2 regions of the Streptomyces sp. NPDC048361 genome follow, and region 2 is predicted to be linked to the other one. Evidence: riboswitches for the same ligand, from Rfam matches in the RefSeq annotation. Region 2 holds a riboswitch; the other holds the start of a gene.
What was found. Region 2 has a riboswitch for thiamine pyrophosphate ahead of thiC (phosphomethylpyrimidine synthase ThiC). Riboswitches for the same ligand answer to the same signal wherever they lie in the genome.

Region 1 (14,402 bases), on a different contig from region 2:
GTTCCGTCACCCTGCTCACCCGCGTGATCGCCGACGCCGTCGCCGAGGGCCTCATCGCCCGCTCCGGCCAGGCCACGGGCGACTCGAAGCCGGGCGAGAAGGCGGCCGGCGAGCCGCTCGCCGAGTGGGAGCGCGACCTGCTCGAGGGTGACAAGAAGGCTGACTCCGAGGAGTCCGCCGAGGCCCCCGCCGCCGACGCCGCTCCGGCCGCCGAGGCCGAGAAGCCGGTCGAGGCCGCTGCCGAGGCTCCCGCCGCGGAGGCCGCCGAGGCTCCGGCCGCCGAGGCCACCGAGGCTCCGGCCACGGACGCCGAGCAGGCCTGACCCTTCACCGGGACCCACAGGTTCGGTAGTTGACGGCGGGGGCCACAAGCCCCCGCCGTCGACCCGTAGCCCCGCAGATCTTCGTAGATCTTTCTAGACTCCGAGAGAGAAACACAGACTCATGGCGAACTACACCGCCGCTGACGTCAAGAAGCTCCGTGAGCTCACCGGCGCCGGCATGATGGACTGCAAGAAGGCCCTGGACGAGGCCGACGGCAACGTCGACAAGGCCGTCGAGGCCCTGCGCATCAAGGGTCAGAAGGGCGTCGCCAAGCGCGAAGGCCGTTCTGCCGAGAACGGCGCCGTCGTCTCCCTCATCGCCGACGACAAGCACTCCGGTGTCCTGGTCGAGCTGAAGTGCGAGACGGACTTCGTCGCCAAGGGTGACAAGTTCCAGGCCGTCGCCACGAAGCTGGCCGAGCACGTCGCCGCCACCTCGCCGGCCGACCTGGCCGCGCTGCTCGCCTCCGAGATCGAGGCCGGCAAGACGGTTCAGGCGTTCGTCGACGAGGCCAACGCCAACCTCGGCGAGAAGATCGTCCTGGACCGCTTTGCGCAGTTCTCCGACGGCTTCGTCTCCGCGTACATGCACCGCACGATGCCCGACCTGCCCCCGCAGATCGGTGTTCTGGTCGAGCTCGACAAGGACAACGCCGAGATCGCCAAGGGCATCGCGCAGCACATCGCCGCCTTCGCGCCGAAGTACCTCACCCGTGAGGACGTTCCGGCCGAGGTCGTCGAGACCGAGCGTCGTGTCGCCGAGGAGACCACCCGCGCCGAGGGCAAGCCCGAGGCCGCGCTCCCGAAGATCGTCGAGGGTCGCGTCAACGGCTTCTTCAAGGACGCCACGCTCCTTGGCCAGCCGTACGCGCTGGACAACAAGAAGTCCGTCGAGCAGGTTCTGAAGGAGGCCGGTGTCACCCTGAAGCGCTTCTCGCGCATCAAGGTCGGCATCTGAGTCTGTTCAGCGTTCGACACTAGACCCCGCTAGGGTCTGAGGCAGTCGTCGGCCGCACACGCGACGGACGACCGCAGATCTGACGAGGAGGCCATTGCCGCTAGGGACTACGAGTACCCACCGGCAATGGCCTTCTTCGTATGTGCACGAGGAGATCTCCATGAATCAGGGCGCGGACACCCCCAAGGCCGATCACTCGGCGGACCACAAGCCCGACGACGGCAAGGTGGCCGGGCGCTTCATGCTGAAGCTTTCCGGCGAGGCGTTCGCCGGCGGCGGGGCGCTCGGTGTCGACCCCGACGTCGTGCACAACATCGCCCGCGAGATCGCCGCCGTCGTCCGCGACGGCGCACAGATCGCCGTCGTCATCGGCGGCGGCAACTTCTTCCGTGGCGCCGAGCTCCAGCAGCGCGGCATGGACCGGGCCCGCTCGGACTACATGGGCATGCTCGGAACGGTCATGAACTGCCTCGCCCTCCAGGACTTCCTGGAGAAGGAAGGCATCGACTCGCGCGTCCAGACTGCCATCACCATGGGCCAGGTCGCCGAGCCGTACATCCCGCTGCGGGCCGTACGCCACCTGGAGAAGGGCCGCGTCGTCATCTTCGGCGCCGGCATGGGCATGCCGTACTTCTCCACGGACACCACCGCCGCACAGCGCGCCCTGGAGATCGACGCCGAGGCCATGCTGATGGGCAAGAACGGGGTGGACGGCGTCTACGACTCCGACCCCCGCATCAACCCCGACGCGGTGAAGTTCGACGCCCTCGAGTACGGCGAGGTCATCACCCGCGACCTGAAGGTCGCCGACATGACCGCGATCACCCTGTGCCGCGACAACAACCTTCCGATCCTCGTCTTCGAGCTCCTGTCGGCCGGAAACATCGCGCGCGCCGTCAAGGGTGAGAAGATCGGCACGCTCGTGAGCGACCGGGGCACCCGGGCCTGACCGGGGGATGGACAATCCCCTGCCGGTCGGACACCGTGCAGGGAAAGACGCTGGTTATCCAGGGTCCAGGGCCTCAGGACGCACTGAGAGCTCCCGGCCCACCCAAGACATGCAGGAGCAAGTGGTGATCGAAGAAACCCTCCTCGAGGCCGAGGAGAAGATGGAGAAGGCCGTCGTGGTGGCCAAGGAGGACTTCGCCGCGATCCGCACCGGGCGTGCGCACCCGGCGATGTTCAACAAGATCGTCGCGGACTACTACGGTGCGCTGACGCCGATCAACCAGCTCGCCTCGTTCTCCGTGCCGGAGCCGCGCATGGCGGTCGTGACCCCGTTCGACAAGAGCGCGCTGCGCAACATCGAGCAGGCCATCCGCGACTCCGACCTGGGCGTCAACCCCAGCAACGACGGCAGCATCATCCGCGTGAACTTCCCGGAGCTGACCGAGGAGCGCCGCAAGGACTACATCAAGGTCGCGCGCACCAAGGCCGAGGACTCCAAGGTGTCGATCCGCGCCGTGCGCCGCAAGGCCAAGGATGCCCTCGACAAGCTCGTCAAGGACAAGGAGTCCGGCGAGGACGAGGTCCGCCGTGCGGAGAAGGAGCTCGACGACACCACCGCCAAGTACGTGGCGCAGGTCGACGAGCTGCTCAAGCACAAGGAAGCCGAGCTGCTAGAGGTCTGATGAACGACTCTTCCTGGGGGGCTCCGCCGAGACCCGAGTACTGGGGAACCCCCGAGGGGCCTTCCCAGGGGGCGTTCCCGGCGGGGCCTGCATACGATGCGTATGACGCCCCGCCCGTGTCGCGGACCCAGCAGATGCCCGTCGTGCCCGACGCGGGCGCGTACGGCGAAGACCGCGACGAACGTGACCGGGGGACCGCTCTGCCGGGCGGTCCTCTCTTCCGCGACGAGACGCCGCAGGAGCCCATGGCAAGCACCCCGCCCACGCCGCCCGTGCCCGCCCAGCCGGAGAAGAAGCGGGCGGGCCGCGATCTGCGGTCCGCGATAGGGGTCGGCGTCGCCCTGGGCGCGGTGATCATCGCGTCGCTCTTCGTCGTGAAGGCCGTCTTCGTGGGGGTCATCGCGGTCGCCGTCGTCGTCGGCCTGTGGGAGCTGACCAGCCGCCTCGAAGAGCGCAAGCAGATCAAGGCGCCGCTCGTCCCGCTCGCCGTGGGCGGCGCGGCGATGGTCGTCGCCGGATACGTCAGCGGCGCCGAGGGCGCGTGGGTCGCGATGGCGCTCACCGCGCTCGCGGTCCTCGTGTGGCGGATGACCGAGCCGCCCGAGAACTACCTGCGGGACGTCACCGCCGGCGTCTTCGCCGCGTTCTACGTACCGTTCCTCGCCACCTTCGTCGCGATGCTGCTCGCCGCGGACGACGGCCCCTGGCGGGTACTGACCTTCCTGCTTCTGACCGTGGTCAGCGACACGGGCGCGTACGCGATCGGCTGGCGCTTCGGCAAGCACAAGCTCGCGCCGCGCATCAGCCCCGGCAAGACCCGCGAGGGCCTGTTCGGCGCGGTGTCGTTCGCGATGGTGGCGGGCGCGCTGTGCATGCAGTTCCTGATCGACGACGGCACCTGGTGGCAGGGCCTGCTGCTCGGCCTCGCGGTCGCCGCGAGCGCCACCCTCGGCGACCTCGGCGAGTCGATGATCAAGCGTGACCTGGGCATCAAGGACATGGGCACCCTGCTCCCGGGCCACGGCGGCATCATGGACCGCCTGGATTCGCTTCTGCCGACGGCCCCGGTGGTGTGGCTGCTGCTGGTGGTGTTCGTGGGTTCTGGATGACCGGGGCGACCCGGCGTCCTGCGCCACAGCCACACCCGTAGCCACAGCCACATCCGTAGGCGTCCGCCGCCTGCGGTGCTCGTAGGCACGGGCTGAGCGCGGGCCGGTTACCCTGGAAGGGCGCGTTGCTCGCGAGCGACGCGCCCTTTTCGGCCCCGCGGCTGCGGGGTGATCCTGTGAGGTCTCCTGGCTTCGGCACCGTATCGTCGCCTGCTCCGCGCCCAGCGGGGATCGCCGGCCTCGTCGTACTGAGGAGTTACCGCTCATGGCACGCCCCGTCCCGGGAGAACTGACCTTCGCCGCGCCCCGCGGAGCGAAGCTGCCGCCGCGGCACCTCGCCGATCTCTCGCCCGCCGAGCGCAAGGAAGCCGTCGCCGCGATCGGCGAGAAGCCGTTCCGCGCCAAGCAGCTCTCGCAGCACTACTTCGCGCGGTACGCGCACGACCCGGCGGAGTGGACCGACATCCCGCTCGCCGCGCGCGGCCGGCTCCAGGAGGAGCTGCTGCCCGATCTGATGTCCGTCGTGCGGCACATCTCCTGCGACGACGACACCACCCGCAAGACGCTGTGGAAGCTCCACGACGGCACGCTCGTCGAGTCCGTCCTGATGCGCTACCCGGACCGGGTGACGATGTGCATCTCCTCGCAGGCCGGCTGCGGCATGAACTGCCCGTTCTGCGCCACCGGCCAGGCGGGCCTCGACCGCAACCTGTCGACCGCTGAGATCGTGCACCAGATCGTCGACGGTATGCGGGCGCTGCGCGACGGCGAGGTGCCGGGCGGCCCGGCCCGCCTGTCCAACATCGTCTTCATGGGCATGGGCGAGCCGCTCGCCAACTACAAGCGCGTCGTCGGCTCGATCCGCCGCCTGACCGACCCCGAGCCCGACGGCCTCGGCCTCTCCCAGCGCGGCATCACCGTCTCCACCGTGGGCCTGGTCCCCGCCATGCACCGCTTCGCCGACGAGGGCTTCAAGTGCCGGCTCGCGGTGAGCCTGCACGCCCCCGACGACGAGCTGCGCGACACCCTCGTCCCGGTCAACACCCGCTGGAAGGTCCGCGAGGTCCTCGACGCGGCGTGGGAGTACGCCGAGAAGTCCGGGCGCCGCATCTCCATCGAGTACGCCCTCATCCGTGACATCAACGACCAGGCCTGGCGCGGTGACCTGCTCGGCCGCCTCCTCAAGGGCAAGCGCGTGCACGTCAACCTCATCCCGCTCAACCCGACGCCGGGCTCCAAGTGGACGGCCTCGCGGCCCGAGGACGAGAAGGCGTTCGTCGAGGCCATCGCGGCCCACGGCGTGCCCGTCACCGTCCGCGACACCCGGGGCCAGGAGATCGACGGGGCCTGCGGTCAGCTGGCGGCGTCCGAGCGGTAACCGGCGTCCAACCCCGTGCTCCGGTCCGGGCGGGCGTCCGAACCGCGAAACGGCCCGGGGCCCGTCACAGGCCCCGTGTAACCTGGCTGGAAACATCTGCATATTCCGACAGGGGAGCGCCACAGCGCTGAGAGTGCGGTACCCATGCATGGGATACGGACCGCAGACCCTCTGAACCTTGCCCCGGTCATTCGGGGTAGGAAGTTCGGCGATTACTCAAGCTGTTGCGCCCTGCCCGCACGACCCCGCGTCGTGCGGGCAGGGCCGCGTCTCTTCCTGGTCATCTCCAGGAGGAATGAAGAAATGCGCAGTATCAAGAGGCTCGCGGCCGGCGCGCTCGCCGCCGCCCTCGGGGTCGCCACGCTCGCGGCCTGCGGCGGCTCGGACGGCAAGAAGGCGTCCGGCACGGCCAGTGGATCCGGCTCCAAGACCGTCACGCTCGTCAGCCACGACTCGTTCGCCGCCTCCGACGCGGTGCTCAAGGCGTTCACCTCCCAGACCGGGTACACCGTCAAGGTGCTCAAGAGCGGCGACGCCGGAGCCGCCCTCAACCAGGAGATCCTCACCAAGGGCTCCCCGCGCGGCGACGTCTTCTTCGGCGTCGACAACACCCTGCTCTCGCGCGCCCTCGACAACGGCATCTTCACGCCGTACGAGGCCAAGGGCCTGGACCGGGTGCCCGCCGAGGACCAGCTCGACCAGGCCAAGCACCGGGTCACCCCCATCGACACCGGCGACATCTGCGTCAATTACGACAAGAAGTACTTCACGGACAAGAAGCTCAGCCCGCCGCAGTCCTTCGACGACCTGATCAAGCCCGAGTACAGGGATCTGCTCGTCACGGAGAACGTGGCGACGTCGTCGCCCGGGCTCGGCTTCATGCTCGGCTCCGTGGCCAAGTACGGCGACTCGGGCTGGCAGGACTACTGGAAGAAGCTGAAGGCCAACGGCGTCAAGGTCGACGACGGCTGGGAACAGGCCTACAACACGGACTTCTCCGGCTCGGCCGGCGGCAAGAAGGCCAAGGGCGACCGGCCGCTCGTCGTCTCCTACGCCTCCAGCCCGCCCGCCGAAGTGATCTACGCCGACCCCAAGCCCACCGAGGCCCCCACCGGCGTCGCCACCGGCACCTGCTTCCGCCAGACCGAGTTCGCGGGCCTGCTCAAGGGAGCGAAGAACGAAGCCGGCGGCAAGGCGCTCCTCGACTTCCTGATCTCCAAGAAGTTCCAGGAGGACATGCCGCTCCAGATGTTCGTGGACCCGGTCGCCAAGGACGCTGCGGTCCCCGCCGAGTTCACCAAGTTCGGCGCGAAGATCACCAACTCGGCGACCGTCGCCCCCGACACGATCGCCAAGAACCGTGACCAGTGGGTCAAGACATGGTCCTCGCTCGTCCTGAAGTAGAGCGCCCGCCGGGCCGGCCGCCCCGCACCCCGGGGCGGCCGGACACGGCGCGGCAGGGCGCGCCGCGCCGCACCGCCGTGCGGTTCGGCCTCATGGCGCTGCCGCTGGTGTTCTTCGCCGTGTTCTTCGCCTGGCCCGTCGCCGCCATCGTCGGCCGCGGGCTCAAGACGGACGGCGCCTGGCAGTTCGGCCGGATCAGCGAGGTCCTCGGCGACCCGGACATCACCCACGTCCTGTGGTTCACCACCTGGCAGGCCCTCGCCTCCACCGCGCTCACCCTCCTGATCGCGCTGCCCGGCGCCTACGTGTTCGCGCGCCTCGACTTCCCCGGCAAGCAGCTCCTGCGCGCCGTAGTCACCGTCCCGTTCGTGCTGCCGACCGTCGTCGTCGGCACCGCGTTCCTCGCGCTGCTCGGCCGCGGCGGCCTCCTCGACCAGCTGTGGGGGGTGCGCCTGGACACCACGGTGTGGGCGATCCTGCTCGCACACGTCTTCTTCAACTACGCGGTCGTCGTGCGCACCGTCGGCGGCCTGTGGTCGCAGCTCGACCCCCGCCAGGAGGAAGCCGCCCGTGTGCTCGGCGCCTCCCGGTTCGCGGCGTGGCGCACGGTCACGCTCCCTGCGCTCGGCCCCGCCGTCGCCGCCGCCGCGCTCATGGTCTTCCTCTTCACCTTCACCTCCTTCGGCGTTGTCCAGATCCTCGGCGGCCCCACCTTCTCCACCCTCGAAGTGGAGATCTACCGCCAGACCGCCGAACTCCTCGACCTCCCCACCGCGGCCGTCCTCACCCTCGTGCAGTTCGCCGCGGTCGGCGCGATCCTCGCCGTGCACGCCTGGACGGTGCGCCGCCGTGAGAGCGCCCTGAAGCTGGTGGACCCGGCCCACACGGCCCGCCCCCCGCGCGGCGCCGCCCAACGGACCCTGCTCGCCTCGGTCCTCGCGGTCGTCGCGCTGCTGATCCTGCTGCCCGTCGGCGTCCTGATCCAGCGCTCCCTCGACACCCCCGACGGCTACGGACTCGGTTACTACCGGGCGCTCCAGAACGCCGGGAACAACGGCAGCTTCCTCGTGCCGCCCATCGAGGCGATCGGGAACTCGCTCCAGTACGCCCTCGCCGCCACCGCGATCGCGCTGGTCATCGGCGGGCTCGCGGCCGCCGCCCTGGCCCGGCGCGGCACCGGCCGCCTCATGCGCGGCTTCGACGCGCTGCTCATGCTGCCGCTCGGCGTCTCCGCCGTGACCGTCGGCTTCGGCTTCCTGATCACCCTCGACGAGCCCCCGCTCGACCTCAGGACCTCCTGGATCCTGGTGCCGCTCGCCCAGGCCCTGGTGGGCACGCCCTTCGTCGTACGGATCATGCTGCCCGTGCTGCGCGCGGTCGACGGACGCCTGCGCGAGGCGGCGGCCGTGCTCGGCGCGTCCCCGCTGCGGGTCTGGCGCGAGGTGGACCTGCCGCTGGTACGCCGGGCGGTCCTGGTCGCGGCGGGCTTCGCGTTCGCGGTCTCGCTCGGCGAGTTCGGCGCGACCGTCTTCATCGCCCGGCCCGACCACCCGACCCTGCCGGTCGCCGTGGCCCGCCTCCTCGGCCGGGCCGGCGACCTCAACTACGGCCAGGCGATGGCCCTCAGCACGATTCTGATGGTGGTGTGCGCGGTGTCGCTGCTCGTCCTCGAACGCATCCGGACCGACCGGAGCGGGGAGTTCTGATGCTCAAGCTCGACCAAGTGACCGTACGGTTCGGACAGCGGGCCGCGCTCGACGCGGTCGACCTGGAGGTCGCCGAACACGAGACGGTGTGCGTGCTCGGGCCCAGCGGCAGCGGCAAGTCGACGCTGCTGCGGGTCGTCGCGGGCCTCCAGCACCCAGACGGCGGGCGGGTGTTGCTCGGCGGCGCCGACCAGGCCGGGGTGCCCGTGCACAAGCGCGGGCTCGGCCTGATGTTCCAGGACCATCAGCTCTTCCCCCAGCGCGACGTCGCCGGGAACGTGGCGTTCGGGCTCCGCATGCGGGGCGCCCCGCGGGCCGAACAGGCCCGCAGGGTTCAGGAGTTGCTCGACCTGGTCGGGTTGCCCGGCGCGGGCAGGCGGGCCGTCGCCGCGCTCTCCGGCGGCGAGCAGCAACGCGTCGCCCTCGCCCGCGCCCTGGCGCCCTCGCCCCGCCTCCTCATGCTCGACGAGCCGCTGGGCCAGCTCGACCGCACCCTGCGCGAACGCCTCGTTCTCGAACTGCGCTCCCTGTTCGGCCAGTTGGGCACGACGGTGCTCGCCGTCACCCACGACCAGGGCGAGGCGTTCGCCCTGGCCGACCGGGTCGTGGTGATGCGCGACGGCCACATCGCGCAGACCGGCACGCCCCTCGACGTCTGGCAGCGCCCCGCATCGGAGTTCGTGGCCCGCTTCCTCGGCTTCGAGAACGTGGTGCCGGCGACGGTGGCGGGGGAGGCCGCCGACACCCCCTGGGGCAAGGTCCCGGTGCCGCCCGGCTCCTTGCAGGGCGAGGTACGCCTGCTGCTGCGCCCCGGCGCGATTCGGCTGGTCCCCGCGAGGGAGGGCCTGTCCTGCGAGGTGGCCTCGCGCACGTTCCGAGGCAACCGGGTCACCCTCCAACTACGCCCGGCGACGGGGCCGTTGCTGGAAACGGAGTGCGAGCCGGGCGGGGCGCCGGAGGTGGGCGAGCCGGTGGGGGTCGCCTTCGCGGCGGGCGCAGCGGTGGTCCTGGAGCAGTCCTAGCTTCGCGCGGCGCCCCGCGCCCCCGGGGTGGGCTGTCCTTGGCCGGGTGGCCAGCACGGGCATCCTCGGCCTGTCCGGTGTTTGAGGGTGAGTGCCTTGCGGGCGCGATCGGGGTCTGGGGCGGATGCCCTGGGGCCCGGCCTTAGGCGTGTGGGCGCCCTCGCCACGCGCCGCCGGGCGGCTCGTCGCCTCGGTCGGGGTCGACCTGCGCTTCACCCATGCCGACCAGCCAGGCCGAGCCGTACCTCACCGCGCCGGCCGAGGACCGACCCCGCCACCAGCGGGTCGCCGGGGCCCGGCTGCTGCGCGCCGTCGGGGCGCACGCCGAGGTCCGACCGGGCGGCGGCCGGCCGCGTGCTATCCCACCTCCGCCAGCGTGTCGCGCCGGGCCGGCTCCTCGGCGGTGTCGGGGGAGCCGAACCACGCGACCGCCACCGCCCCGCCCACCGCGAGGACGAAGCCGAGCACGGCCATCCACGCCAGTCCCGCGCGCGACGCGTCGCCCAGCCACACCACCCCGATCGCCCCCGGCAGTACCGTCTCGCCCACCACCAGCGCCGCCGTCGCCCCGTTGACCGAGCCGATCTGGAGCGCCACCGTGTGCAGGTACATCCCGCCGATGCCGGCCACGAGGATCGCGTACAGCGCCGGGTCGCCGAGCAGTGCGCCGGCGTCGAAGGGATCCACGCCGTTCAGGATGCGTACGCCCACCCCGAGCGCCCCGAAGCCGAGCCCCGACAGGAGCCCCGCGAGGATCGCGGCGCGCGCGCCGAGGAGGCGTACGACCACCGTGCCCCCGGCCATGAGGAGGAGCGCGACCGCGAGCAGCCACCAGTGCGTCGCCACCGCGGTGTGCCCGCTGCCCTCATGGCCCGCAGCCGAGGCGAGCAGCACCAGGGCCGAGCAGACCACACCGATCGACGTCCACTCCGCGCGGCTCAGCCGGATGCCGAGGAGCTTGACGCTGAGCACCGCCGTAATCACCAGGTTCGCGCTGATCACCGTCTGGGAGAGGAAGAGCGGGAGCAGCCGGGCCGCCAGCGCGCCGAGCCCGAACCCGACGAAGTCGAGGACCGTGCCGACGATGAACTCCCAGGTCATCGCGGCCTTCGCAGTCGAGGAGAGGCTCGGCCCGCCGTGCTGGGTGCGGTCGCCGTCGGCCGCGTCGCGCCGGGCGGACTTGCGGGACCCGACGGCTTGCAGGACCGAGCCCGTGCCGTAACAGACCGAGGCGGCGATGGCGGTCAGCAGACCGAGCAGCACGGGCGACTCCGTTCATGGCGGGGGCAACCGGTTCACCCCACTCCGCTTTACCAGACGTTTGCCGTTCGTTGGGAGTTGCCTGGTGCCCGGCACTTTCTGCCCTGCCCTGCCCTGTCCTCTGCCCCGCCCTGCCCGGCCCGGAGCTCCCTCAGCCCTCGGCGGACATGCGGGCCAGTGCGTCGGGCGCCTCGGACACGGAGTCGACGAGGGCGATCCGGGCCGCCATCGGACGGTCCTTCGCCAGCGCCTGGAGCAGTGGCCACGTCGGCAGCTCCTCCGTCCAGTGCGCACGGTCGACCAGCACCATCGGCGTCGGCGTGCCCCGCGACTCGTAGAAGTTCGGCGTCGCGTTGTCGAAGATCTCCTGTACGGTGCCGGCCGCGCCCGGTAGGAAGACGACCCCCGCGTTGGAGCGGGCGAGCAGGCCGTCCTCGCGGGTGGCGTTGGCGAAGTACTTGGCGATGGCGCCCGCGAAGGCGTTCGGCGGCTCATGGCCGTAGAACCAGGTGGGAATGCCGACGGAGGTTCCGCCGCGCGGCCACTTCGTGCGCACCTCGAAGGCGGCGCGTGCCCACGCGGACACGGACGGCCTGAACGAGGGCTCCGCGGCGAGGAGTTGGAGGGCCGCGTCCAGCATGGCGTCCTCGAAGGGTGCGGCGTACGCGCCCAGATTCGCGGCCTCCATGGCGCCCGGACCACCGCCCGTCGCCACGGTGAACCCGGCGCGGGCCAGGGTGCGTCCGAGCACCGCCGCGCCCTGGTACTCGCTTGTGCCGCGGGCCATCGCGTGGCCGCCCATCACGCCCACCACCCGCGCGCCGACGAGGAGTTCGTCGAGCGCGTCGGAGATCGCGTCGTCGTGGATGGAGCGCAGCATCGAGGAGAAGATGTCGCCGTCGGCCTTGGTCCGCTGGAACCAGGCGTACGACAGGGCGTCCGGGGTGTTCTCGTAGCCGGACGCGAGGCCCTCGAAGAGCTCGGCGGGGGAGTAGAGCGCGCCCCGGTACGGGTCGAAGGGGAGGTGCGGCACCGGCGGGAAGACCAGCGCGCCGTCGGCCCGGACCTTGGCGGCGGCGTCCGGTTCCATCGCGCAGCCGAGGAAGACGGCGGTCGCGGTGTCGGTAGCGAGCAGCGTACGCGTACGGGCCGTCAGGTCCACGGACTGCACACGGAACCCGGCGAGGCTGCCGCGTGCGGTGGCCGCGTCGAACTCGGCGAGCGACTCGATCTCGGCGTCGCCACCGGTGGCGCGTGCGCCGGCAGCGGGGAGGGGTGTCTCTTCTGTGTCCGGCACGGCGCCATGCTAGGCGGTGCGTGCGGGGGCCTTGAGCGCGGGTCGGGGGGAATGGGGAATCCGCGCGTAGCCTTGCGTCCCCGCTTCCCTGCGGCTCCCTGGCTCTCTGACTCCCTGGCTCCGCGGCTGCCCTGCGCTCCCGTGTCTCGGCCCCGCCGCCCTGCGCCCCTACGGCAGTGGGCCGGCGCCAACCGGAACCCCGCTCGATCACAGCACAGCGCGTTGAAAGATCCCCGGAGTCACCCCGTAGCTGCGCTTGAACCAGCGATTGAAGTGCGCTTGGTCGGAGAATCCGGCGGACACCGCCGCATCCGCCGACGGCACGCCACCGGCCAGCAACGCACGCGCCCGCCGCAGCTTCAGCATGCGCTGGTAGTCACTCGGTGGCATCCCGTACTCCTGCCGGAAGGCGCGGTAGAGGGCGAAGCGGCTGCAGCCCGCAGCGGCGGCCAGGTCGTGTGCCGAGATCGGTTCGGCAAACGCCTCACTCAGCAACGCGCGGGCCCGGCGGGCCGCCCGACGCTGCGCCTGACCTGTCAGCAGCCTCCTGCGAGGAGCCTGCGTGGCACCGCGTTCCGCCATCGCGAGAACGGCCGCGGTCAGCAGCTCTTCCCTCACCAGAGGACCGGAGCGGTCGGCCAGGGCGGCGTGCAGGCGTGTCAGAGCCCCGGTGAGTACGGGGTCGGTCAGAACCGGCTTCATGAAGAGAGGCATTGCGCCGGTGCGCCCGTCGGAGACATCGGCGAGTATCTCGCAGACGACCGAGGGACCGATGTGCACGATGCGGTAGCGGTACCCCAACTCGGCCGCGGCACGGCCGTCGTGCACCTCATCGGGATTGAACGCCATCACCATCCCGGCACCGCTGGTGTGGTCGGCTCCACGGCAGCGGAAGCTCTGCGCACCGGCGTCAGTGACACCGAAGGAGTACGCGTCGTGACTGTGCAGGGCGTAGACGTGATCGAGGAAGTGCGCCCGCATGGCCTCCAGCGGACGGCTCCCGTCCCTCCAGTACTCGACCCAACTCGCCTTCGTCATGGGCCCATTCTGGCCTGGCCCCGCCTTGGCCTGGCTCCGTCGGCCCCGCCTGGCTCCGCCGGCCCCGCCTCGTCCCGCCCGGCCCCGCCTGCGCACCAGCGTTCAAGCCGGGCCGGCCCCTTCCTGGAACAGTCCACGCCATGGAGAGAGCGAAGGGCTTCCGTAATCCGTACCTGCACCTGCTGGTGACCATGGTCCTCTGGGGAAGCGCCTTCTCCAGCTCGAAAGCAGTCGTGGAGCACGTTCCGCCCTCCGTGGGCGCCCTCTTCCGCTTCGGCGGCGGGGCGGTCGCCCTCCTCCTGGCCCTGTGGATGTTCGCCGACCGCACCACACCCGTGCCGGGGCCGGCCAAGTGGCGCGCGGCGTCCGCGGGTGTCATCGGAGTCTTCGCCTACAACGGTTTCTTCTTCTGGGGCCTGTCACTGGCACCGTCCCTGGACGCCGGCATCCTCATTCCCGTCATGAGCCCGGTGCTGACCAGTGCGTACCTGCTCATGACCGGCAAGGAACGGGCGGGGTGGGCGCGCGTGACGGGCCTCGCGCTCGGGCTCACCGGAGCCGCGGTCTTCCTCGTGGGTGCAGGAGACGGCACCCACGGCGGAGTCTCCCGGCTCTGGGGTGACGCCCTGTTCCTCGCCGCCGCCGTGTGCTGGGCGGCCTACACCCTGCTGGGCAAGCGGGTCCTGGCGGGCATCGAGCCGCTGCGCGCCACCACGTACGCGACGTGTGCGGGCGCCGTCCTGCTGGCCGTGCTCGGCGCTCCGGACCTCGGCCGGGTCCAGTGGAGCGCGCTCCCCTCCAGCGTCTGGTGGAACACCGGCTACCTCGCCGTCGGCGCCGCCGCGGTCGCCAACCTGCTCTACTACCGCGGGGTGGGTTCTGTAGGGCCCGCGAACGCGTCCTTGATGATGTTCACCGTGCCGGTCGTGAACACCCTGTGCGCCACGCTCGTCCTTGGCGAGTCGTTCGGCCGGTTGCAGGCCACGGGCGCCCTGGTCCTCCTCGCCGGCGCCGCACTCGCCGTTACCCAGGGAAGGATGCCGGGGCGCAGGACGGTCGGCGCCCGGCCTTCTCTCTGTCCTCCCCGCGCTCCGTGACCGCGCGGTACGGGTGCCGGCCCGCACGTACTTCCTCGGCCCGCTGGCGCAGCGGCAACCTCCTCGGCCCGCTAGCGCAGCGGCAACGCCGCGACCTCCGCGATCGTCACCGTCAGGGGGACGAAGACCGCCAGCAGGGCCAGGGCGCGCAGAGCGGCCGCCGTCCTCAGGGTCGCGGC
Region 2 (14,402 bases):
GTTCCTGCGGGAGCGGAACATGTCGGCGGGGCTGTACGCCCTCGATGCCGGCGCGCACGACTCGCAGTCCCCGCATGCCCAGGACGAGATCTACTTCGTGGCCAGCGGCCGGGCCTCGATCACCGTGGGTCTGGAGACGACGCAGGTCTCCCGCGGCAGCGTGGTCTATGTGCCGGCCGGAGTGGCCCACAAGTTCCACCACATCACCGAAGACCTGAGGGTTCTGGTGGTCTTCTCTCCGCCTGAGAGCTGAGGGCCGTCCCTGACTCTCCCTAGGGGTTCGGTCAGGGGAGTTCAAGGGCTGCGAGCACCCCGCGCGCCATGCTGTCGCCCCTAGCATCGACAGTGTCGAAAGCACGGAATGCGTGCACGGACGGAAAACTGACAGAAAGAGGTAAAGGCGATGGCGGCACGGGAGATTTTCGCGGGGATGCCCTGGTGGGTGAAGTGGGTCGCCGTGCCCGTCATCGCGCTGGTCGTGTTCGGCGGTCTGATCGCGAGTGTGGTCAGCTTCGTCTTCGGGGTGCTGTTCAAGCTCCTTGTCTTCGTCGCGCTGGTCGGCGGTCTGATCTACGTGGTGCGGAGGTTCATGTCCTCGTCCTCCTCGCGAGGCGACTGGTAGCGGAGCCCGCCACGCCGGCGCAGCCTCACGGCCCGCGTGGTGGACCCCGTCAGGGCGCGTGGCGGATTAGCCCGGGCGGGGGATTGACCTGGACAAACCGCCTTCAGCTACAACCTCGGCCATTAGAGTGGCGAGTCTCCGCCGCCCCCGGGAAGCACGGGTCCCGACCGCGCCCGACCACCGGCCCGACCGGCCCGTGCCGCCGCACCCCGAGGCGCGGCGGCCGCGCGGGGGCGGCCCCCGCGGGCGGGCGCGACGCCCGTCAGTACGCCTGGGGGTGACCTGTGGCCACGGCTTCGAACGCCGCCGTCCCTACCCTGATCGGCTCGGTCCAGCGAGCCCTGCGACTCCTTGAAGCAGTCGCATCGCACACCGACGGCGCGCCCGCCAAACAGCTGGCGCGCGAGGCGGGACTGCCGCTTCCCACCGCGTACCACCTGCTGCGGACCCTGACCCACGAGGGCTATCTGCGGCGTCAGAGCGGGGTGTTCGTCCTCGGTCCCGCGGCCGAGCTACTGGCGCATGGCGGGGCACTGCAGAATCGTCGCAGCAAGATCGCCGGCTCGCTCGCCCGATGGCGGGACACCATCGGGGTCCCCGTCTACTTCGCCGTTTACCGCGAGGGTGAGATCGAGATCGCCGGGGTTGCCGACACCCCCAACGCGCCCGCGGTCGAGGAGTGGGCCGACTTCCGTGAGACCGGCCACGCCCACGCGATCGGCCAGTGCCTGCTCAGCCAGCTCGATGACCGCGCGCGCGAGGACTATCTGGACCGGCACCCGGTCAAGGCGATCACGCCCTACACCGTGCGGGACCGCTGGGCCCTGACGGAGCGCCTGACGACTACGGAGCGTATGCAACCCGTGGTCGAACGGCAGGAGTACGCCCTGGGAACCGTCTGCGCCGCGATCCCCATCACGGCCGGTTCCAGCGCCGCGACCATGGCGATCTCCGTCCCCCTCCACCAGGAAGAACGCCTGCTGCCGGCGATCGAACAGCTCCGCAGCGAGGTCGGTGCCCTCTTCAGCTCCCTGATGCTCTCTATCAGTATCTGAAATATCACTCCTTGTGATCTGTTGGCACGTACAGCACGATGGCGTCAAGAAGGCACTGAGGGATCATTCCTGGCCGGTTTCAGCTAAAGCGGGGTACGTGACGATGCGTGAGTCGGTTCAGGCAGAAGTGATGATGAGCTTCGTCGTCTCCGAGGAGCTTTCCTTCCGGATCCCGGTGGAGCTGACGTACCAGGCGACGGACCCCTACGCCGTGCGCATGACCTTCCACCTGCCCGGCGACGCGCCCGTCACCTGGGCCTTCGGGCGCGAGCTGCTGCTCGACGGCGTCAACGCCCCGACCGGCGACGGCGATGTGCGGATCGAGCCCAGCGACCCCGATGGGCTCTCCGACGTCCACATCCGGCTGCAAGTAGGCGCGGACCGGGCCTTGTTCCGGGCCGGAGCGGCGCCACTGGTGGCCTTCCTCGACCGCACCGACAAGCTCGTACCCCTCGGTCAGGAGTGGACGCTCGGGGAGTTCGACGAGCACCTCGAGGACGCACTCGGACGCATCCTGGCGGAGGAGAACGCCGGCTGACCCGCTACTTCTTGCGGCGATGGCCGCCCGCGCCACGCCTGGCACCCAGCCGCGGCGCGGCGCGGCCGCCGGGGGCCGGCCGGTCGGCGGAGACCACCAGGGCGGCCAGCGCCGTGGTCAGCGGCACCGAGGCGACGAGGCCGATCGATCCGACCAGGGTGCGGACGACTTCCTCAGCCACCAGCTCACTGTTGGCCACCGTGCCCACGCTGCTCTGCGCGATCGAGAACAGCAGCAGCAGGGGCAGCGCGGCGCCCGCATAGGCGAGCACCAGTGTGTTGACCACCGAGGCGATGTGGTCGCGGCCGATGCGGATGCCCGCCCGGTACAGGCCCCGAGGGCCCATCGTCGGATTCGCCTCGTGCAGCTCCCACACCGCCGAGGTCTGGGTGACCGTCACATCGTCGAGCACACCGAGCGAGCCGATGATGACGCCGGCCAGCAGCAGGCCGGACATGTCGATGTTCGGATAGAGGCCGTGGATGAGACCGGTGTTGTCGTCGGTGTTGCCGGTGAGCGCGGCCCAGCCGATGAAGAGCGAGCCGAGCACCCCGATCAGCATCAGTGAGACGAGGGTGCCGAGGACGGCGACGGAGGTACGCGCGGACAGGCCGTGGCACATGTAGAGCGCGATCAGCATGATGGCGCTCGCGCCGACCACCGCCACAAGCAGCGGATTGGAGCCCTGCAACACCGCCGGAAGGATGAAAAGGGTCAGCACGGCGAACGAGACCACCAGCGCCACCAGCGCCATAACCCCGCGCAACCGCCCGACGAGCACCACCGCGAGCGCGAAGATCCCCGCGAGCAGCGCCATGGGCAAGCGCCGGTTCACATCGGTCACCGAATACTGCAGGTCATGGGGGGCGTCGGGGGCGTACGCGACGATCACGCCCTGGCCCGCGTGCAGTTGGCGGGGCGAGTCGGGCTGGACGATCTCGGTGAAGGTGCGGCCCTTCTCCTTGCCCGAGGTGACCTCGACGGTGGCCTTGCCGCACCACTTCTGCGGAGCTGCCCGCGCTTGCCGGCTCTCGGCGGTGGAGGTGTCACCGTTCGAAGGAGCTTGACCGGCGTTGACCGACTTGCAGTCCACCTTGTCCACTTTGGTGACCTTGGCTTGCTGAGTCTGCCGGTCGAAGCCGACCCCGGTCCGCTGATGCGGCGGGGCGCCGCCGGGCCAGAGCACCACGAGCCCCACAAGTACCGCTGTGGAGAAGGGAATCAGCACCGCGGCGATGACCTTGCGGAGATGCTTCGACACGGGTGCGGCGGGCCCGTGACTGTGCGAGTGGCCATGTCCGTGGCCGGATCCGCCGGATGGGTGCGGAGGGTGCGGTTCTGGTGAGGTCACCGCCCGATCATCGCAAGAACAGAGGGGGCCCTCTGTTCAGCGCGCCAGTGAGGACGCTAGCGTGGTGACACCTTTGCACACGCGGGAGCTCGGAGCACCGGGCTGAGAGGGCGCTGAATACCGTACGAACCGTACGGAAGACGCTGCGCCGACCGCCGAACCTGTTACCGGGTAATGCCGGCGTAGGGAGTAGGTCTCATGACCGTTCAGGACACACGCACGCCTGCCTCCAGCAATGAGGAGAGCGGGAAGTCCATCGGCTGGCACAAGGGGTACGTCGAGGGATCGCGCCCCGACCTCAAGGTGCCGGTCCGCCAGGTGCACCTCACCAACGGCAAGGCCGTGACGCTGTACGACACGTCGGGGCCGTACACCGATCCCGCCATCGAGACCGATGTCCGCCGCGGTCTCGCCCCGCTCCGCGAGAACTGGATCATCGGACGCGGGGACACCGAGGAGTACGCCGGACGCCCGGTCCGCCCCGAGGACGACGGCATCAAGCACACCTCGCCGCGCGGGGGGCTCAAGAACCTCGATGCGGTCTTCCCCGGGCGTCCGCGCCAGCCCCGCCGCGGCCGAGGCGGGCAGGCCGTCAGCCAGCTCGCGTACGCGCGGCGCGGCGAGATCACCCCGGAGATGGAGTACGTCGCGATCCGCGAGAACGTCTCCCCCGAGGTCGTCCGGGAGGAGATCGCCGCGGGCCGCGCGGTGCTGCCCGCCAACATCAACCACCCCGAGATCGAGCCGATGATCATCGGCAAGCGTTTCCTGGTGAAGGTCAACGCCAACATCGGGAACTCCGCGGTCACCTCCTCCATTGAGGAAGAGGTCGACAAGATGACCTGGGCCACCAAGTGGGGCGCCGACACGGTCATGGACCTCTCCACGGGACGCAACATCCACACCACCCGCGAGTGGGTCCTGCGCAACTCGCCCGTCCCGATCGGCACCGTGCCGCTGTACCAGGCCCTGGAGAAGGTCGACGGCCGCGCCGAGGACCTGACCTGGGACATCTACAAGGACACCGTCATCGAGCAGGCCGAGCAGGGCGTCGACTACATGACGGTCCACGCGGGTGTCCTGCTGCGCTACGTGCCGCTGACCGCACGCCGCAAGACCGGCATCGTCTCGCGCGGCGGCTCGATCATGGCGGCCTGGTGCCTCGCGCACCACAAGGAGTCGTTCCTGTACGAGAACTTCGAGGAGCTCTGCGACATCCTCGCGTCCTACGACGTGACGTACTCGCTGGGCGACGGCCTGCGGCCCGGCTCCATCGCGGACGCCAACGACGAGGCGCAGTTCGCGGAGCTGCGCACGCTCGGGGAACTCAACACGATCGCCAAGCGTCACAACGTACAGACGATGATCGAGGGCCCGGGACACGTCCCGATGCACAAGATCAAGGAGAACATCGACCTCCAGCAGGAGATCTGCGAAGAGGCCCCGTTCTACACCCTTGGGCCGCTGACCACCGATGTGGCGCCCGCCTACGACCACATCACCTCCGGCATCGGCGCGGCGATGATCGCCTGGTGGGGCACCGCGATGCTCTGCTACGTCACGCCCAAGGAGCACCTCGGCCTGCCCAACCGCGATGACGTGAAGACCGGCGTCATCACCTACAAGATCGCCGCACACGCGGCGGACCTGGCCAAGGGACACCCGGGCGCGCAGGAGTGGGACGACGCGCTCTCGGACGCCCGGTTCGAGTTCCGCTGGGAGGACCAGTTCAACCTGGCCCTCGACCCGGACACCGCCCGGGAGTTCCACGATGAGACGCTGCCCGCGGAGCCGGCCAAGACCGCGCATTTCTGCTCGATGTGCGGCCCGAAGTTCTGCTCGATGAAGATCTCTCAGGACATCAGGCGCGAGCACGGCGGCGATCTGAAGTCGGACGAAATCGAAGCGGGGATGGCGGAGAAGTCCAAGGAGTTCGCGGACGCGGGCAACCGGGTCTACCTGCCGATCGCCGACTGAGGCGACGCGTGGCGTGCGCCGTCCCGGAAGCCGACGGCCTCCGGGACGGCGCGCCCGGCCTGATGTCCTTCCGACGTCCTGCCCGTGACCTCAGTCCGGCTGGTGTTCGGGGCCGCCGAAGTCGGGGCTGGTGAAGTCCGGGCTGGTGAAACTGGGGTGGGTGGACGGGGAGTCGCCCTCACCGGGGCTGTCGAAGCCCGGCCGGTCGTAGCCGAGGGAGGGGATCCGGCCCATCGGGCGGCGCGCCGGGGTGGCGGGGTCGACGCTCGGGTCGGCGAGCGCGTCGCGCAGAAACGGGTAGATGCCGCGCTCCAGCAGGGCATGGCGCCACGCCTCGCGTGCGCGGGAGAGCTCCTGGACGTGTTCGTCGGACGCGTCCGCCTCGCCGGCCTCGTCGATGGCCACCACCTGGGTCGCGCCGTTGCGCACGGCGGTGATCAGGAGCCCGACGGCGGCGGCGAGGATCGCGGCGGCGGTCAGCGCGCCGAAGAACCAGCCGGCCGTCACCATGGTGTCGGCGAAGGCGGGTACCGGCTTGAGCATCTTCAGGATGTAGCCGACCAACAGGAAGATCACGGCCGCGGTCCCGGCAAGGACGGGGGCCAGTACGGTGACGACGGCCCCGACCCCCGCGCCCGGGGGCTCCAGCGGCTCCCCGTCGGGGGCCGGCAGGGCCGAGTCGTGCGTGGTGGTGGCGACGGAGGCCTTCAGAGCTTGGCGTGCCTTGACGTAATGGTCGTACTCGGGGCTCGCCCGCTCGGTGACGAAGGTGCCGGCGGCCAGCACCATGGTGCGCAGCTGCACAGCGTTGAGACGGTCGCCGATGGTGGAGAGACCGGGTCGTTCATGCGCGGTGCGCAGCGCCTCGTCGAGGATCCGCTCGAACTCCTGGCGGTCCTCGGGAAGCAGGTGCGGAGCGCTGTTCATGTGCATCCCCCGATGCTCCGTAGGGCCGGGAAGCCCGCTTGATGAACGGGCAGTTGGGCGGAAACGGAGGAGAGCCTGCTCGGATAACCCGATGGTAGAGCCGCTACGGCACGGGGTGACAGGGTGTTTCCGGAAATGGCATACCCGGCGCTTTGCTGAACGCCTTCCCGGTCACCCTTCAGTCATGCAGCGGGAGTTGCCGGACCAGCAGCTTTCCGGCCATGGTCACGCCGCCGTCCATGGCGATGGCAAGTCCGTCGGCGTACAGGTGCGGGCCCTCGACCACCGGGCGGGAGTCCTCCTCGCCGTCCTCGGTGCCGACTTCGCCCAGCAGATACGGGATCGGGCTGTGACCGTGCACCACACGCTGCCCGCCGTATACCGCGAGCAGCTCGCGCGCTGCCTGCGGGCCGGAACCGTCGCGGAACGCGAAGCGTTTGGTGAGCTTGCGGAACAGGTCCCAGCACTCGTCGGCGTCGTTGCGGTTGAGAATGGCGTGGACGGTGTCGTTGACCGCCTCGATGGAGTCGCCGTAATCCAGATAGGCGGTCGTGTCGGAGTGCATCAGCAGGTGGTCGTCCTCCTGCTCGATCGCGTCGAGCCGGGACATCCACTGGAGGTGCACGTCCTGGAGCCGGTCCATATCGGCCTTCTGGCCGCCGTTGAGCAGCCAGGCGGCCTGGAACGTGGCGGTGCCGGCACCGGAGTTGACCGGGGTGTCGGCGAACCGTTTGGCGCCGATGAGCAGCAGCTCGTGGTTGCCCATGAGGGCCTTGCAGTAGCCGCCGGCGGCCGCGGCCTCGGCGGAGAGCCGCATGACCAGGTCGATGACGCCGATGCCGTCGGGGCCGCGGTCGGTGAAGTCGCCGAGGAACCACAGGCGCGCGGTGCCGGCGGCCCAGTTGCCGGATTCGTCGATGAGGCCCTGCTCGCGCAGGGCGGCCAGGAGTTCGTTGAGGTAGCCGTGGACGTCGCCGACGACGTACAGCGGGCCGGGGCCGTCGTTGGTCCGCGCCGGGGCGGGCTGCTCGACCACGGGCACCTGCACGGTGTCCCCCCGGTTGATGATCGGGAGGTCACGCGCGGTCGGCGTGTATCCCTCGGGCGGCTCGTCATCCGGATAGGCGATTGCGCCGGGCGCCGTGGCGGGCGCCTGGGGCGCGGGCGCCTCGGGCCGGTTCACCGGGGGTTCCGGGCGGAAGTCCGGTGCCGGAGGCTCTTGACGGAACTCCGGGGCCACCGGCATGGGGTGCGGTTCCGCGGCCGGCTCCATGGAGGAGAGCTCCGGGCCCGTCTCCGGGTGGAGTTCCGGGGCCGGCGGCTGCGGCCAGGATTCCTGTTCCCCGGGTGGTGGCACGGGGGTCTGTTGCGCGTACGGCGGCACCCGGAAGTCACGCAACGTCTCCGTCCGCACGGGTCCCTGACCGGCCCCCTGAGTCATCGACCCCTCCACCACCGTCGCGCCGCCGTACACCGTGGGATCCGCCAGGTCGGGCGGCGATCCGTGGTGTCGTGCGCCCATCATAGGAATGCGCCTCATGCTGTGTGACGCACCAGGGGTGGTCAATCCGGGTGCGAGCGGGGTTGGCGGGTGGTTATGTCCCCAATGTGGCGGTCCGATCCCGGCCGATCCTCGCCGTTCCGGCGATACCGGGCTCGGCGCCACCCGGCCGGGTGGTGTCACCCGGCCGGAGCCCTCTCAGTTCTGACCGGGCTGACCCGGCTGGCCGGACGGACCGGACTGGCCCGTCGCCGGCGAGCGCGGCGGGCTCACCGTGGTGCGCGGCGGACGGCGTTGGGAGGACGTCCGCACGATCAGCTCGGTCGGTATCACCTGCTCGATGGGCTGGCCGTTGTCGATTCCTTCGATCGCGTCGATGAGGAGCTGGACGACGGCCGTGCCGATGCGCCGTGGTTTGAGCGAGAGGGTGGTGATGGGCGGTTCGGTCGTGGCGTACACGGTGGATTCGCTGCAGCACACGAGGAGCAGGTCCTCCGGTACGCGCAGCCCGTAGCGCCGGGCGGCCGCGAGCAGGTCGGTGCCGTTGGGGTCGAAGAGTCCGTAGACGGCGTCCGGCCGGTCCGGGCGGGCGAGCAGCCGGTCGGCTGCGACGGCGCCCGCACAGGGGTCGTGGGCCGGGTAGGACTCGTAGACCGGATCCTGGCCGACCCGTCCGCACCAGGTCAGATAGGCCTCGGTGGACAGGCGGGTGTAGGTGTCGGTGGTGGTTCCGGTGAGCAGGCCGATCCGGCGGGCGCCGGCGGCGGCGAGATGGTCGAGCAGGTCCAGTACGGCGGCCTCGTGGTCGTTGTCCACCCACGCCGTGACGGGCAGGCTGCCCGCCGGGCGGCCGTCGGAGACGACGGGAAGGCCCTGGCGTACGAGTTCGCTGACCACGGGGTCCTGGTCGGAGGGGTCGATGACGACGGTGCCGTCGAGGGCGACGTTCGACCAGACGTCCGCCGGGCTGCGGCGTGAGGTGGCGGGAAGGATGACGAGGGCGTAGCCGCGGGCCAGCGCGGCGGAGGTCGCGGCTCTCGCCATTTCGGCGAAGTAGGCGAATTCGGTGAAGGTGAAAGGTTCATCCCCGTAGGTCGTCACGGTCAGGCCGATGAGGCCGGACTTGCCGGTACGGAGCGTGCGGGCCGCTGCGGATGGGCGGTAGCCCAGCCGGTCTGCGACCTCGCGGACGTGGCGGCGGGTGGCGTCGGGGAGCCGCCCCTTGCCGTTGAGCGCGTCTGAGACGGTCGTGATGGAGACACCGGCGGCGGCGGCCACATCTCGAATACCCGCCCGCCCCAGCCGGCGACCGGTCGACCGGCTCACCTGGTGCTTCCCTGCTGCTGTCATGGCGAGCCGATAGTAGGGCGATGACGGGCGGTTGGCCCGGGTGCATATGCACGCGTTGACAGGCACGTTTCTGCATGATCGAACATTGTCAATGGCCTTGCAATGCAAGGGGATTGGCGGGGTAAGCGTTGTGGTGACGCTTGTCGATCCCCGGGCAGCTGCCAACTGTCCGAGGTCTCGAAGAGGTCTCAACTCACCTTCACGGGTGATGCGCGCCAGGGCGCGGGCCACCGGCGCGCGCCAGGGGGAGGAGCGCTCCCCCTTCCTCGTACGCCCGCCGTGAACCGGTGCCCGTCCGCTATTCGCAGGGACGCCCAATCCTCATAAGGTGAGGAGTATTGGATGTGTACGGAGCTGTCCACGGCGGCGTGCACAGCATCTGTACGCGACGGTCGAGGAGGACCTGCGGTGAGCGAGACGACCCCCAAGCTGCGCGCCGAGCTGGACGGCATCCCCACCTACAAGCCCGGCAGGCCCGCGGCCGCATCCGAGGGGCCGGTCGCCTACAAGCTGTCCTCCAACGAGAACCCCTACCCGCCGCTGCCCGGCGTGATGGAGAGCGCCGTCGCGGCCGCGGGCGCCTTCAACCGCTACCCGGACATGGCGTGCACGGGGCTGATGAACGAGTTGGCCGAGCGGTTCGGGGTGCCGCATGCGCACCTGGCCACGGGCACGGGCTCGGTGGGGGTGGCCCAGTCGTTGGTGCAGTCCACCTCGGGCCCCGGCGACGAGGTCATCTACGCCTGGCGCTCCTTCGAGGCGTACCCGATCATCACCCGGATCAGTGGAGCGAAGCCGGTCCAGGTGCCGCTCACCCCGGGCGACGTGCACGACCTGGACGCGATGGCGGACGCGATCACCGACCGGACGCGGCTGATCTTCGTCTGCAACCCGAACAACCCGACCGGCACCGTGGTCCGCCGGGCCGAGCTGGAACGATTCCTCGACCGGGTGCCGTCCGACGTCCTCGTGGTGCTCGACGAGGCGTACCGGGAGTTCATCCGCGACGCCGAGGTCCCGGACGGCATCGAGATCTACCGGGACCGCCCCAACGTGGCCGTCCTGCGCACCTTCTCCAAGGCGTACGGGCTCGCGGGGCTGCGGGTCGGCTTCGCGGTGGCCCACGAGCCGGTCGCCGCGGCGCTGCGCAAGACGGCCGTGCCCTTCGGCGTCAGCCAGCTCGCCCAGGACGCCGCGGTCGCCTCGCTGCGTGCCGAGGACGAACTGATGGGCCGTGTCGGCTCGTTGGTGTGCGAGCGGAACCGGGTGTACGAGGGCCTGGGGCAGCAGGGCTGGACCGTGCCCGAGACGCAGGCGAACTTCGTTTGGCTGCGCCTCGGGGAGCGCACGGTCGACTTCGCGACGGCGTGTGAGGCCGCGGGCGTCGTGGTCCGGCCGTTCGCCGGCGAAGGCGTGCGCGTCACGATCGGTGAGAGCGAGGCCAACGACCTGTTCCTCAAGGTCGCGGAGGGCTTCCGCAAGAAGGCCTGACGTCTCGGGGCCCCCTTGAACAGAAGGCGCCGACGCATTCCGAGGGTGCCGACTCGTTCAGGGGGGGCGCCGGTCTGATCAGAGGGCGTCGACCCGGATCGGGTCGCCGGAGCGGACCGTGGCGAGTTGCCGGGGGTCGCCGTCGATCCGGCCGAGAATATTGCAGGGGCTCGCGAGCCGGCATTCGTCACCGCGCGAGATGGGGGTGGGGCCGTACGGCAACGCGAGCGCGTCGCCGTCGGTCCAGAACGCCACCGTGCCCGGCTCCACGACCTGGCGCGCGTCCGGTTCCTGGGCCAGGGAGACCGGGGTGTCGAAATAGACCTCCTCGCCCCAGGTGTGGGCGGTGGAGGTGATCGGGAGTGCCCCCGCGAGCGCCGTGCTCGTGGGGGTTTCCTCGAGTGTCGCGGTGAGGCTGCCCGCGGGCCATGAGATGCGTATCCGCAGCTGATTCTCCATGGCGCCGAATTCAACAAGATGTTGAAAGCCTTGGGAAGGGGGTGTCCACGCCCGATGGCCTCGGCCGCCTCTCCCCGGCGTTTCCCCGCTATCTCGCGGCGGCGTACATGTGGCGCACGCCCTAGGGGACCCCCCTGGAGGACTCGACAGCTCGTACGACATAATGCTTGTGAATGTGAACGCGTTCACAAGCGGGTCCCGCTTCCTCCCATAATCGGGGGGATTAAAGGGGCAAGCCTGCGGCTGTGACCACGGCGATGTAAGGAGAGTGCCGACGTGGACCTGGCTCTGGCGCCGGAGACCCTGGCGCGATGGCAGTTCGGCATCACCACCGTCTACCACTTCCTCTTCGTCCCCCTGACGATCTCGCTCGCCGCGCTCGTCGCCGGCCTGGAGACCGCTTGGGTGCGAACGGGTAAGGACAAGTACCTCAAGGCGACCAAGTTCTGGGGCAAGCTCTTCCTGATCAACATCGCGATGGGTGTGGTCACCGGGATCGTCCAGGAATTCCAGTTCGGCATGAACTGGTCTGACTACTCGCGGTTCGTCGGCGACATCTTCGGTGCCCCGCTCGCCTTCGAGGCGCTCATCGCCTTCTTCTTCGAGTCCACCTTCATCGGGCTGTGGATCTTCGGCTGGGACAAGCTGCCGAAAAAGATCCACTGCGCCTGCATCTGGATGGTCTCCATCGGCACCATCCTGTCCGCCTACTTCATCCTGGCGGCCAACTCCTGGATGCAGCACCCGGTCGGCTTCAGGCTCAACAAGGTCACCGGGCGCGCGGAACTCACCGACTTCTGGAAGGTCCTGACCCAGGACACCACCCTGGTCGTTGTCTTCCACACCCTGACCGCCGCCTTGCTCACCGGTGGCGCGTTCATGGTCGGCGTCGCCGCCCTCCATCTGCGCCGCAAGAAGCACATCCCCGTGATGCGCACCTCGCTGCGGCTGGGCCTGGTCACGCTGGTGATCGGGGGACTGCTCACGGCCGTCAGCGGCGACTCGCTCGGCAAGGTCATGTTCAAGCAACAGCCCATGAAGATGGCCGCCGCCGAGGCCCTGTGGGACGGCCAGAAGCCCGCGCCGTTCTCGATATTCGCCGTCGGTGACGTGGCCAAGGGTCACAACGACGTCGAGATCTCGGTGCCCGGAGTCCTGTCCTTCCTCGCCGACAACAACTTCTCCTCCTACGTCCCCGGCATCAACGACGTGAACAAGGCCGAGCGGCAGAAGTTCGGGCCCGGCGACTACCGGCCCAATATCCCGGTCACGTTCTGGGGCTTCCGCTGGATGATCGGCTTCGGCATGACGTCCTTCGTCATCGGACTCGTCGGGCTCTGGCTCACCCGCAAGAAGTTCATGCTGGCGCCGGGGATGAGGACCGGTGAGGACGAAGTGCCCCACCTGGTGCTCTTCAAGAGCCAGGCACTCGGCACCCGCCTGACCAAGTGGTACTGGTTCTTCGCGGTATGGACTCTCGGCTTCCCGCTGATCGCCAACTCGTGGGGCTGGATCTTCACGGAGATGGGCCGTCAGCCCTGGGTCGTGTATGGCGTCCTGCGCACCCGGGACGCGGTCTCCCCCAGCGTCTCGCAGGGCGAGGTCCTCACCTCGATGATCGTCTTCACGCTGCTCTACGCCGTGCTCGCGGTGGTCGAGGTCAGACTGCTCGTGAAGTACGTGAAGGCCGGGCCGCCCGAGCTCACCGAGGCCGACCTCAACCCGCCCACCAAGATCGGCGGGGACGACCGCGACCCCGACCGGCCGATGGCCTTCTCGTACTGAGGCTGAGGAGATCGAGGCATGGAACTTCACGACGTCTGGTTCGTACTCATCGCCGTTCTGTGGATCGGCTACTTCTTCCTGGAGGGATTCGACTTCGGGATCGGCATCCTGACGAAGCTGCTGGCCAGGGACCGGACCGAGAAGCGCGTCCTGATCAACACCATCGGCCCCGTCTGGGACGGCAACGAGGTGTGGCTGCTCACGGCGGGCGGCGCGACCTTCGCCGCCTTCCCCGAGTGGTACGCGACGCTCTTCTCGGGTCTCTACCTGCCGCTGCTGATCATTCTGGTCTGTCTGATCGTCCGCGGTGTCGCCTTCGAGTACCGGGCTAAGCGGCCCGAGGAGAAGTGGCAGCGCAACTGGGAGCAGGCCATCTTCTGGACCTCGCTCATTCCGGCGTTCCTCTGGGGCGTCGCATTCGCCAACATCGTGCACGGCGTGAAGATCGACGCGCACATGGAGTACGTGGGCGGCTTCTGGGATCTGCTCAACCCGTACGCGATCCTCGGCGGCCTCGTCACGCTCTCCCTCTTCACCTTCCACGGTGCGGTGTTCGCCTCGCTCAAGACGCTCGGGGACATCCGTCAGCGCGCCCGTGCGCTCGCGCTCAAGCTGGGTGTGGCCGCGGCCGTCCTCGCGCTCGGTTTCCTGATCTGGACCCAGGCCGCGGACGGGGACACGAAGAGTCTGGTCGCGATGGCCATCGCGGTGCTGGCGCTGGTGGGGGCGATCGTTGCCATCAAGGCGGGGCGTGAGGGATGGTCCTTCGCCCTGTCGGGCCTCACGATCGCCGCCGCGGTGGCAATGTTCTTCCTGACGCTCTTCCCGAACGTCATGCCGTCCTCGCTGAACAGTGCATGGAACCTCACGGTCACCAACGCATCGTCGAGCCCGTACACCCTCAAGATCATGACGTGGTGTGCGGGGGTCGCGACCCCGATCGTGCTGCTCTACCAGGGCTGGACGTACTGGGTGTTCCGCAAGCGGATCGGCACGAAGAACATCGCCGAAGCGCACTGAGCCCGCGGCCTCACGGTCCGCCGGAGGCCCTCACGGCCCCTGGGGGTGTGTTTCACGTGAAACACACCCCCAGGGAGCCCACCCCACTCCGACCCTTTCCGTTGGGGGATGTTTCACGTGAAACCGATCGACCCGCGCCTGCTGCGGTACGCCCGCGCCACCCGCTTCTTCCTTGCCGCGGTGGTGGCCCTCGGGCTGGTCGGGGCGGGGCTGATCATCGCCCAGGCCATGCTCATCGCCGAGGTCGTCGTGGGGGCGTTCCAGCACGGTGAGGGTGTGACCGGGCTGAGGACGCCGCTGCTGTTCCTCGTGGCCGTCGCGGCCGG

Region 1: linked by a shared signal. The riboswitch ahead of AB0D31_RS33475 (thiamine ABC transporter substrate-binding protein) and the one ahead of thiC (phosphomethylpyrimidine synthase ThiC) in region 2 are both predicted to bind thiamine pyrophosphate.

Annotation. Positions count from the first base shown of each region.
Region 1 covers NZ_JBEZKW010000103.1:1,909-16,310, reverse strand. The annotation lists gene rpsB (30S ribosomal protein S2) at 1-323, shown strand, start outside; gene tsf (translation elongation factor Ts) at 445-1,281, shown strand; gene pyrH (UMP kinase) at 1,442-2,230, shown strand; gene frr (ribosome recycling factor) at 2,355-2,912, shown strand; gene AB0D31_RS33485 (phosphatidate cytidylyltransferase) at 2,912-4,021, shown strand; gene rlmN (23S rRNA (adenine(2503)-C(2))-methyltransferase RlmN) at 4,287-5,399, shown strand; TPP riboswitch at 5,500-5,620, shown strand; gene AB0D31_RS33475 (thiamine ABC transporter substrate-binding protein) at 5,703-6,803, shown strand; gene AB0D31_RS33470 (iron ABC transporter permease) at 6,896-8,509, shown strand; gene AB0D31_RS33465 (ABC transporter ATP-binding protein) at 8,509-9,531, shown strand; gene AB0D31_RS33460 (hypothetical protein) at 9,889-10,794, opposite strand; gene AB0D31_RS33455 (Rossmann fold nucleotide-binding protein) at 10,943-12,088, opposite strand; gene AB0D31_RS33450 (AraC family transcriptional regulator) at 12,296-13,126, opposite strand; gene AB0D31_RS33445 (DMT family transporter) at 13,267-14,223, shown strand; gene AB0D31_RS33440 (hypothetical protein) at 14,295-14,402, opposite strand, start outside.
Region 2 covers NZ_JBEZKW010000003.1:88,565-102,966, forward strand. The annotation lists gene AB0D31_RS02775 (cupin domain-containing protein) at 1-253, shown strand, start outside; gene AB0D31_RS02780 (DUF5326 family protein) at 404-622, shown strand; gene AB0D31_RS02785 (IclR family transcriptional regulator C-terminal domain-containing protein) at 907-1,677, shown strand; gene AB0D31_RS02790 (SsgA family sporulation/cell division regulator) at 1,781-2,215, shown strand; gene AB0D31_RS02795 (YibE/F family protein) at 2,220-3,566, opposite strand; TPP riboswitch at 3,638-3,772, shown strand; gene thiC (phosphomethylpyrimidine synthase ThiC) at 3,765-5,543, shown strand; gene AB0D31_RS02805 (hypothetical protein) at 5,634-6,476, opposite strand; gene AB0D31_RS02810 (metallophosphoesterase) at 6,649-7,911, opposite strand; gene AB0D31_RS02815 (LacI family DNA-binding transcriptional regulator) at 8,170-9,321, opposite strand; gene hisC (histidinol-phosphate transaminase) at 9,730-10,812, shown strand; gene AB0D31_RS02825 (cyclophilin-like fold protein) at 10,891-11,271, opposite strand; gene AB0D31_RS02830 (cytochrome ubiquinol oxidase subunit I) at 11,548-13,056, shown strand; gene cydB (cytochrome d ubiquinol oxidase subunit II) at 13,075-14,076, shown strand; gene cydD (thiol reductant ABC exporter subunit CydD) at 14,194-14,402, shown strand, end outside.